Regions from separate parts of the Kribbella sp. NBC_00889 genome, predicted to be linked through region 2. Evidence: riboswitches for the same ligand, from Rfam matches in the RefSeq annotation. Region 2 holds a riboswitch; the other holds the start of a gene.

Region 1 (3,395 bases), 2.6 Mb from region 2:
GGTTCGCGGTGGTCGAGGTGAACGGTCACGACCACGGCGAGCTGCTCGACGTGCTGTCCGCCGTACCGTTCCGGCCCGGGAAGCCGACCTTCGTGATCGCGCACACCCACAAGGGTCACCCGATCTCGTTCATGAGCAACAACGTCGCGTGGCACCACCGGGTGCCGGACGCGGCGGAGTTCCAGCAGGCGATGACTGAGCTGGAAGCCGTTGTTCCCCGCTACTCCAAGGAGCCGGTATGACCGTCGTCCATACCTCGATCGCCGACCGGCCGCGGTACGACTGCCGGGACGCGTACGTCGAGACGCTGGCCGAGCTCGCGCACGCGGACCACCGGATCGTCGGGGTGGTGAACGACTCGGTCGGCTCGAGCAAGCTGAACAGCTTCCGCAAGGCGTTCCCGGACCGGTTGATCAACGTCGGCATCGCCGAGCAGGACATGGTCGGGGTCGCGTCCGGCCTGGCCAACGGCGGCCGGATCCCGTTCGTGTCGGCCGCCTCCTGCTTTCTCACCGGTCGCGCCCTCGAGCAGATCAAGGCGGACGTCGCGTACTCGAACACCAACGTGAAGCTGTGCGGGATGAGTCCAGGGGTGGCGTACGGCGAACTCGGCCCCACGCACCACTCGATCGAGGACATCGCCTGGCTGCGGGCGATCTCCAACCTGACGGTGATCGTGCCGGCCGACCCGATCGAGACGGCGGCCGCGTTGCGCTGGGCGGCGGCCTCGGACGGGCCGGTGTTCATCCGGGTCAGCCGGATGAACGTGCCGAAGGTGTACGACGAGGACTACGACTTCCGGCTCGGCCGGGCGATCACCGTCCGGGCCGGCGACGACGTGACGCTGATCAGCAACGGGACGGTGCTGTGGCGAGCGATCGCCGCGGCCGAGCAGCTCGCCACGGAAGGGATCTCGGCCCGGGTGCTGTCGATGCCGACGGTGAAGCCGTTGGACACCGGCGCTGTGGTCGCGGCCGCGCGGGAGACGGCCGGAATCGTGACCGCCGAGGAGGCGGTGTCCAGCGGCGGGCTCGGTGGCGCCGTTGCGGAGACCGTTGTCCAGCAGCATCCGGCCCGGGTGACGATCCTCGGGATCCCCGAGTTCGCACCCACCGGGTCGGCCGACTACCTGCTGGACCACTTCGGGCTCTCGCCCGACGGCATCGCGGCGGCCGCCCGCAGGCTGGTCAGCCGAGGAACGTGACCAGGTCGGCGATCGACACCATCGCGAAGCTGTGCGTGTCGGCGAAGGCGCGCAGGTCGGCTCCGGTCATCAGCGTGCCGTCGTCGTTCATCAGTTCGCCGATCACGCCGACCGGCGGCAGTCCGGCCAGCCGGACCAGCTCGACCGTGGCCTCGGTATGACCCGGCCGCTGGCGGACGCCGCCGCCCACTGCGCGCAGCGGCAGGATGTGGCCGGGCCGGATCAGGTCCGTAGGCCCGGCTGCCGGGTCGGCCAGCACCCGGACGGTCCGGGCCCGGTCGGCGGCCGAGATGCCGGTGCCGACGCCACTGCTGGCATCGACCGAGACGGTGTACGCCGTACGCAGGCTGTCCTGGTTGTCCGGCACCATCAGCGGCAGTTCGAGCCGGTCGAGCACCTCCGGCGCGGCCGGCGCGCACACGTAGCCGCTGGTGTGCCGGACGAGCAGCGCCATCAGCTCGGGGGTTGCGAGGCTCGCGGCGAACGTCAGGTCGCCCTCGTTCTCGCGGTCCTCGTCGTCGACGACCACCACGGGTCGCCCCAGCGCGATCTGGTCGACGGCGTGCTGGATGGTGTCCAGGCGGGTTGTCACGGTGGTCACGGTCGTTGTCCTCTCGGCCTGGCACTCCGGGGGGCAACGACAAGCTCCACGACGGGTCCGATCGCGCGGACAGCGCACACCGGACGGCATCGCGAAGACTGCCACGTGCATCTTCCCATCCGGACTTTCACCGTCGGTCCCGGAGTTCCACCAGGTCAACCGGACACCCTCGCGGGTGTACGGGTCGCGGACTGTCACCGCCGGCTCGGAATTTCACCGACCCCAGAGCACGTGTGGTCTTGCAAACTGCGGTCAGTTTATCGGGTTCGGCCGCCGCCGCTGACCTATAGTCCATTCCTGATCGTGTCCTAAGGGGAGTCGACGTGGCCAACGGCAACCGCGCGGTGCGCCAGCCCGGGCTGGACGAGTTGCGGCTGCTGGCGAAGGTGGCCCGGATGTACCACGAGAAGGGCATCCGGCAGCCGAAGATCGCGGCCGAGCTCAACCTCTCCCAGGCGCGGGTGTCGCGGATGCTCAAGCAGGCCGTCGAGGTCGGCATCGTGCACACCGTGGTGACCATGCCGAGCGGGGTGCACAGCGACCTCGAGGACGAGTTGCAGGGCCGGTACGGGCTCCGGGACGCGGTGGTCGTCGACACCGCGGGCGCCGGGGACGACGTACTGCCGGCGTTGGGCTCGGGGGCGGCGGCGTACCTGGACATGACGCTGACCGGTGCGCACGTGATCGGGATCTCGTCCTGGAGCGAGACGCTGATCAGTGCGGTCGACCGGATGCCGCGCAAGAGCGTGCCGGTGGTCGACCGGGTGGTCCAGATCGTCGGCGGCCTGGGTGACGCGGCGGTGCAGATGCAGGCGACCCGGCTGACCGCGCGGTTCGCCGAGCTGACCGGTGGGATGCCGGTCTACCTGCCCGCGCCCGGACTGGTCGGGACGCCGGCGGTCCGGCGGGCGATGATGAACGACGTGTCCGTTCGGGACGTTCTGGGCACCTGGGGACAGCTCACCGACGCCCTGGTCGGGATCGGCAGTCTCGAGCCCTCGCCGCTGCTGCAGCGCAGTGGGAACGCGGTCGCCGAGGCCGACCGGGACGAGCTTCGCCGGCTCGGTGCCGTCGGTGACGTCTGTTTCCGGTTCTTCGACGAAGAGGGAAGGCACGTGCGCTCGACGTTCGACCAGCGGGTCATCGGGGTGACCGCCAAGGAGTTGCTGGCGGTACCGCGCCGGATCGGCGTCGCGGGCGGGGACCGGAAGTTCTCCGCGATCCGCGCCGCGCTGCTCGGGGGCTGGGTGAACATCCTGATCACCGACCTGGCGATGGCCCATCGCCTTCTCGGCGAGTGATGGAGCGGGACGAGCAGCGGGAGGTCTACCGGACCCTCGACCTGGCGTTGCGGGTCGGTGAGGTGCTGCTGTCCAGTGGCGCCGGTACGGCGGACGCGACCGCGACGATCCTGGGTGTGACCGCGGCCGGTGGTCTGCGCGGCTGCGAGGTCGACATCACGTTCACCTCGATGGCGATCTCGTACCAGGCGGCGCCGGACGTCGCGCCGGAGACGCACATCCGGCTGGTCCGCTACCGGTCGCAGGACTTCTCCCGTCTGACCGAGGTCGATTGGCTGGTACGGCGGTT
Region 2 (3,395 bases):
TTGCCTGTGCGGGCTGGGACGCGCGGGTTGGCTGGGGTGGAGGAGCCGGCTCAGGTGAAGGAGCTGGCTGGGGTCGAGGAGTTGGCGGTGCCTGGATCGGTTGCAGGACGGGGCGAGGTGGTGGGGACTGCGGGGCTGGGCCGGTGGGGGTCCAGGCGGGTGGGAGAGGTGGGAGTTGGTCGAAGACCTCGGGGGAGTCCGGGTGGTTGGCCCACGGAGTCTCCCCGGCGGGTGGGAGGAGGCCGGATTCGGCGAGGAGGCGAGCGGCGGCGTGGGCGGACTCGGGGCGTTCGGACGGATCGGGTGCCATGCAACGCCGGATGAACTCAGCGAGTGGCGCAGCGACGGTTGCTAGCCGCTTGGCGCCGGCTGCGTGTGGCCCGGCGGCTGCGTGTGGCCCGGCGGCTGCGTGTGGTGCGGCGCGTATAGGGGGTCCGGCGGGTGCGGGTGATTCGGCGTTGGCGGTGCGTGTGGTGGTGGGTGAGAGGGGGGTAGGGCGTTGGCCGGTGAGGAGTTCTAGGGCTACGGCTCCGACGGTGTAGAGGTCTTGGCGGGGGTCGGGGTCGGCGCCGGCTAGTTGTTCGGGGGCGAGGTATCCGGGGGTGCCGAGGATTGTGCTGGTGCGGGTCATGCGTGGTTCGCCGATCAGGCCGGCGACGCCGAAGTCGGACAGGCGCAGGTGGGGGCGGCCGGTTCCGGTCACGTCGAGCAGGAGGTTCGCCGGCTTCAGGTCGCGATGGACGACGCCTGCTGCATGGACTGCGGACAGGCCGTGCAGGAGTTGGTCGAGCAGTACGGCGACGTACGGCGCTGGGAGCGGACCGTGGTCGCCGAGGAGGGTGGCGACAGAGCCGCCGCGGACCAGATCCATCGCGAACACGACCTTGTCGTCGTCAGCCGCCCATCCGTGCGGCGCGACCACGTGGGGGTGCTGGATCCGCACGGACTGTTCCCGGACGAAGCGCAGGAGGGTGGCCGCGTCGTGCTGCCCGAGGACTTTGGCGGCGACGTACCCCGACCGCCGCAGATCCCACGCTCGCCAGACCGACCCCATCCCGCCGGTCCCGATCAGGTCGATCAGCCGATACCGCCCAGCAAACGCCTCCACCGGCAAGAAGGTACAGGGTCCGGGGGACCGCCCCGCCGGACACGAACGCCCCGAATCCGCCCAGGATCGGTGGTGGGAAGGACCGGTCGGTGGGTGGGAATGACCGGGATGTGACCTGGGTCGTGGTGCGGGTTGGTGGGGAGGGCATACTTGAAGCACGAGTGAACCCACTCGCGTGCTCCGGGGTCGGTGTAATTCCGAGCCGGCGGTGACAGTCCGCGACCCGGCCGCTGCGGTTTGGCGGTCGGTTGACCTGGTGGAATTCCGGGACCGACGGTGAAAGTCCGGATGGGAGGCGCACGCGATCGGCGGGAGAGCTCCGGCGTTCGGACGGCGCGGCATGTGGGTGATGAGCCTGCGTGAACGCGTGGCCTCGATCCTCTGAGGACCGGCTGGACGGCGGGGATTGCCGCGCCGGTTGTCATGGCCCCGGAGTGCGTCCGTGACGACGAGGGACCGTGAGTGAACAACGCTTCGCCGATCGATGTGGCCTGGATGCGGCGTGCGATCGAGCTGGCCGCACGCGGCATCGGCACCACCCATCCCAACCCGGTGGTCGGCTGTGTCATCACCGGCCCCGACGGCCATCCGGTCGGTGAGGGCTTCCATGCCGTTGCCGGTGGCCCGCACGCCGAGGTCGAGGCCCTCCGGATGGCCGGACCGGCGGCTCGCGGCGGTACGGCGTACGTGACGCTGGAGCCCTGCAATCACACCGGCCGGACCGGGCCGTGTGCGGACGCCCTGATCGCGGCCGGGATCACCCGTGTCGTGTACGCCGTCGCGGACCCGAACAGGCAGGCGTCCGGAGGCGCCGAGAAGCTCCGGCGCAAGAACATCACCGTCCAGCAAGGCGTACTGCAAGCCGAGGCTGAGGCGGTCAACCAGGTCTGGCTGCACAGCGTCCGGACCGGGCGGCCGTTCGTCACCTGGAAGTTCGCGACCACCCTGGACGGGCGGTCGGCCGCACCGGACGGGACCAGCCGGTGGATCACCGGTCCGCTGGCCCGGGCCGACGTACACCGCAAGCGGGCCGAGTGCGACGCGATTGCTGTCGGCACTCAGACCGTGCTGGACGACGACCCGGAGCTGACCGTTCGCGACGAGAACGACGTACCGGCCGGGCGGCAGCCGCTGCGCGTCGTCGTCGGCGACCGCGAGATCCCGACGACCGCGCGAGTTCGCAACGACCGCGCCGAGACCCTGCTGCTGCCGACGCATGATCCGGCCGAGGTACTCCGCCAGCTCGACGATCGGCAGATCCGGCACCTCTGGCTCGAGGGCGGGCCGACCCTGGCCGCCGCCTTCCTGCGCGCGCAACTCGTCGACCAGCTCGTCGCGTACGTCGCCCCGGCTGTCCTCGGCTCGGGGTACGCCGCGATCGGCGACCTCGGCGCGGAATCGATCCACCACCTGCGGCGGTTCAAGCTAGCGGACGTCACTCGCCTCGGCGACGACGTCCGGTTGATCCTGACGCCGCTCGAACCGCAAAGGACGCACTGAATGTTCACCGGAATCGTCGAGGAACTCGGCACCGTCGAGGCGCTCGACCTGCTCGAAGGTGACGCCGCCCGGCTCACCATCCGCGGCCCCAAGGTGACCGGGGACGCCGGCCACGGCGACTCGATCGCGGTCAACGGCTGTTGCCTGACAGTGGTCGCGACCGGCGAGGGCACCTTCACCGCCGACGTGATGCGCGAGACCCTGCAGCGCACCAGCCTCGGCCAGGCTGCCAAGGGTTCGCAGGTCAACCTGGAGCGGGCGGTGTCCGCGCACGACCGGCTCGGCGGCCACATCGTCCAAGGCCACGTCGACGGGGTCGGCACGATCGCGAGTCGTACGCCGGCCGAGCACTGGGAGGAAGTCCGGGTCGCGGCCGCGCCGGAGATTCTCAAGTACGTCGCCGAGAAGGGCTCGATCGCTGTCGACGGCGTTTCGCTGACCGTCACCGATGTGGACGACGACACCGGCACGTTCGGCATCAGCCTGATCCCGACCACGCTCGAGCTGACCGTGCTGGGCCGGAACAAGGTCGGCGACACGGTCAACCTCGAAGTCGACGTGATCGCGAAGTACGTGGAACGACTACTTGCTGGAGGCACCAAGTGAACCCGCTCGACTGGCTGCTGCACGAGCAGGTGACGATCGCCGGCTCCCCGGTACTGATCCGGGAGATCGTCGGCAACGGCTTCGGCCTGGCCAGCGCCCTGTTCGGCATGCGCCGGATGGTCTCGGCCTGGCCGGTCGGCATCGTCGGCAACGTTCTGCTGTTCACGGTCTTCGTCGGCGG

The links. A riboswitch is a leader RNA that binds a small molecule or an ion and turns the genes downstream of it on or off. The one in region 2 is predicted to bind FMN.
Region 1: linked by a shared signal. The riboswitch ahead of ribB (3,4-dihydroxy-2-butanone-4-phosphate synthase) and the one ahead of ribD (bifunctional diaminohydroxyphosphoribosylaminopyrimidine deaminase/5-amino-6-(5-phosphoribosylamino)uracil reductase RibD) in region 2 are both predicted to bind FMN.

The regions. Positions count from the first base shown of each region.
Region 1 is NZ_CP108783.1:7,298,046-7,301,440, reverse strand. It holds gene OG817_RS35745 (transketolase) at 1-242, shown strand, start outside; gene OG817_RS35740 (transketolase family protein) at 239-1,204, shown strand; gene ribB (3,4-dihydroxy-2-butanone-4-phosphate synthase) at 1,188-1,805, opposite strand; FMN riboswitch at 1,907-2,040, opposite strand; gene OG817_RS35730 (sugar-binding transcriptional regulator) at 2,129-3,106, shown strand; gene OG817_RS35725 (threonine/serine exporter ThrE family protein) at 3,106-3,395, shown strand, end outside.
Region 2 is NZ_CP108783.1:755,387-758,781, forward strand. It holds gene OG817_RS03850 (serine/threonine-protein kinase) at 1-1,054, opposite strand, end outside; FMN riboswitch at 1,280-1,413, shown strand; gene ribD (bifunctional diaminohydroxyphosphoribosylaminopyrimidine deaminase/5-amino-6-(5-phosphoribosylamino)uracil reductase RibD) at 1,571-2,608, shown strand; gene OG817_RS03860 (riboflavin synthase) at 2,609-3,214, shown strand; gene pnuC (nicotinamide riboside transporter PnuC) at 3,211-3,395, shown strand, end outside.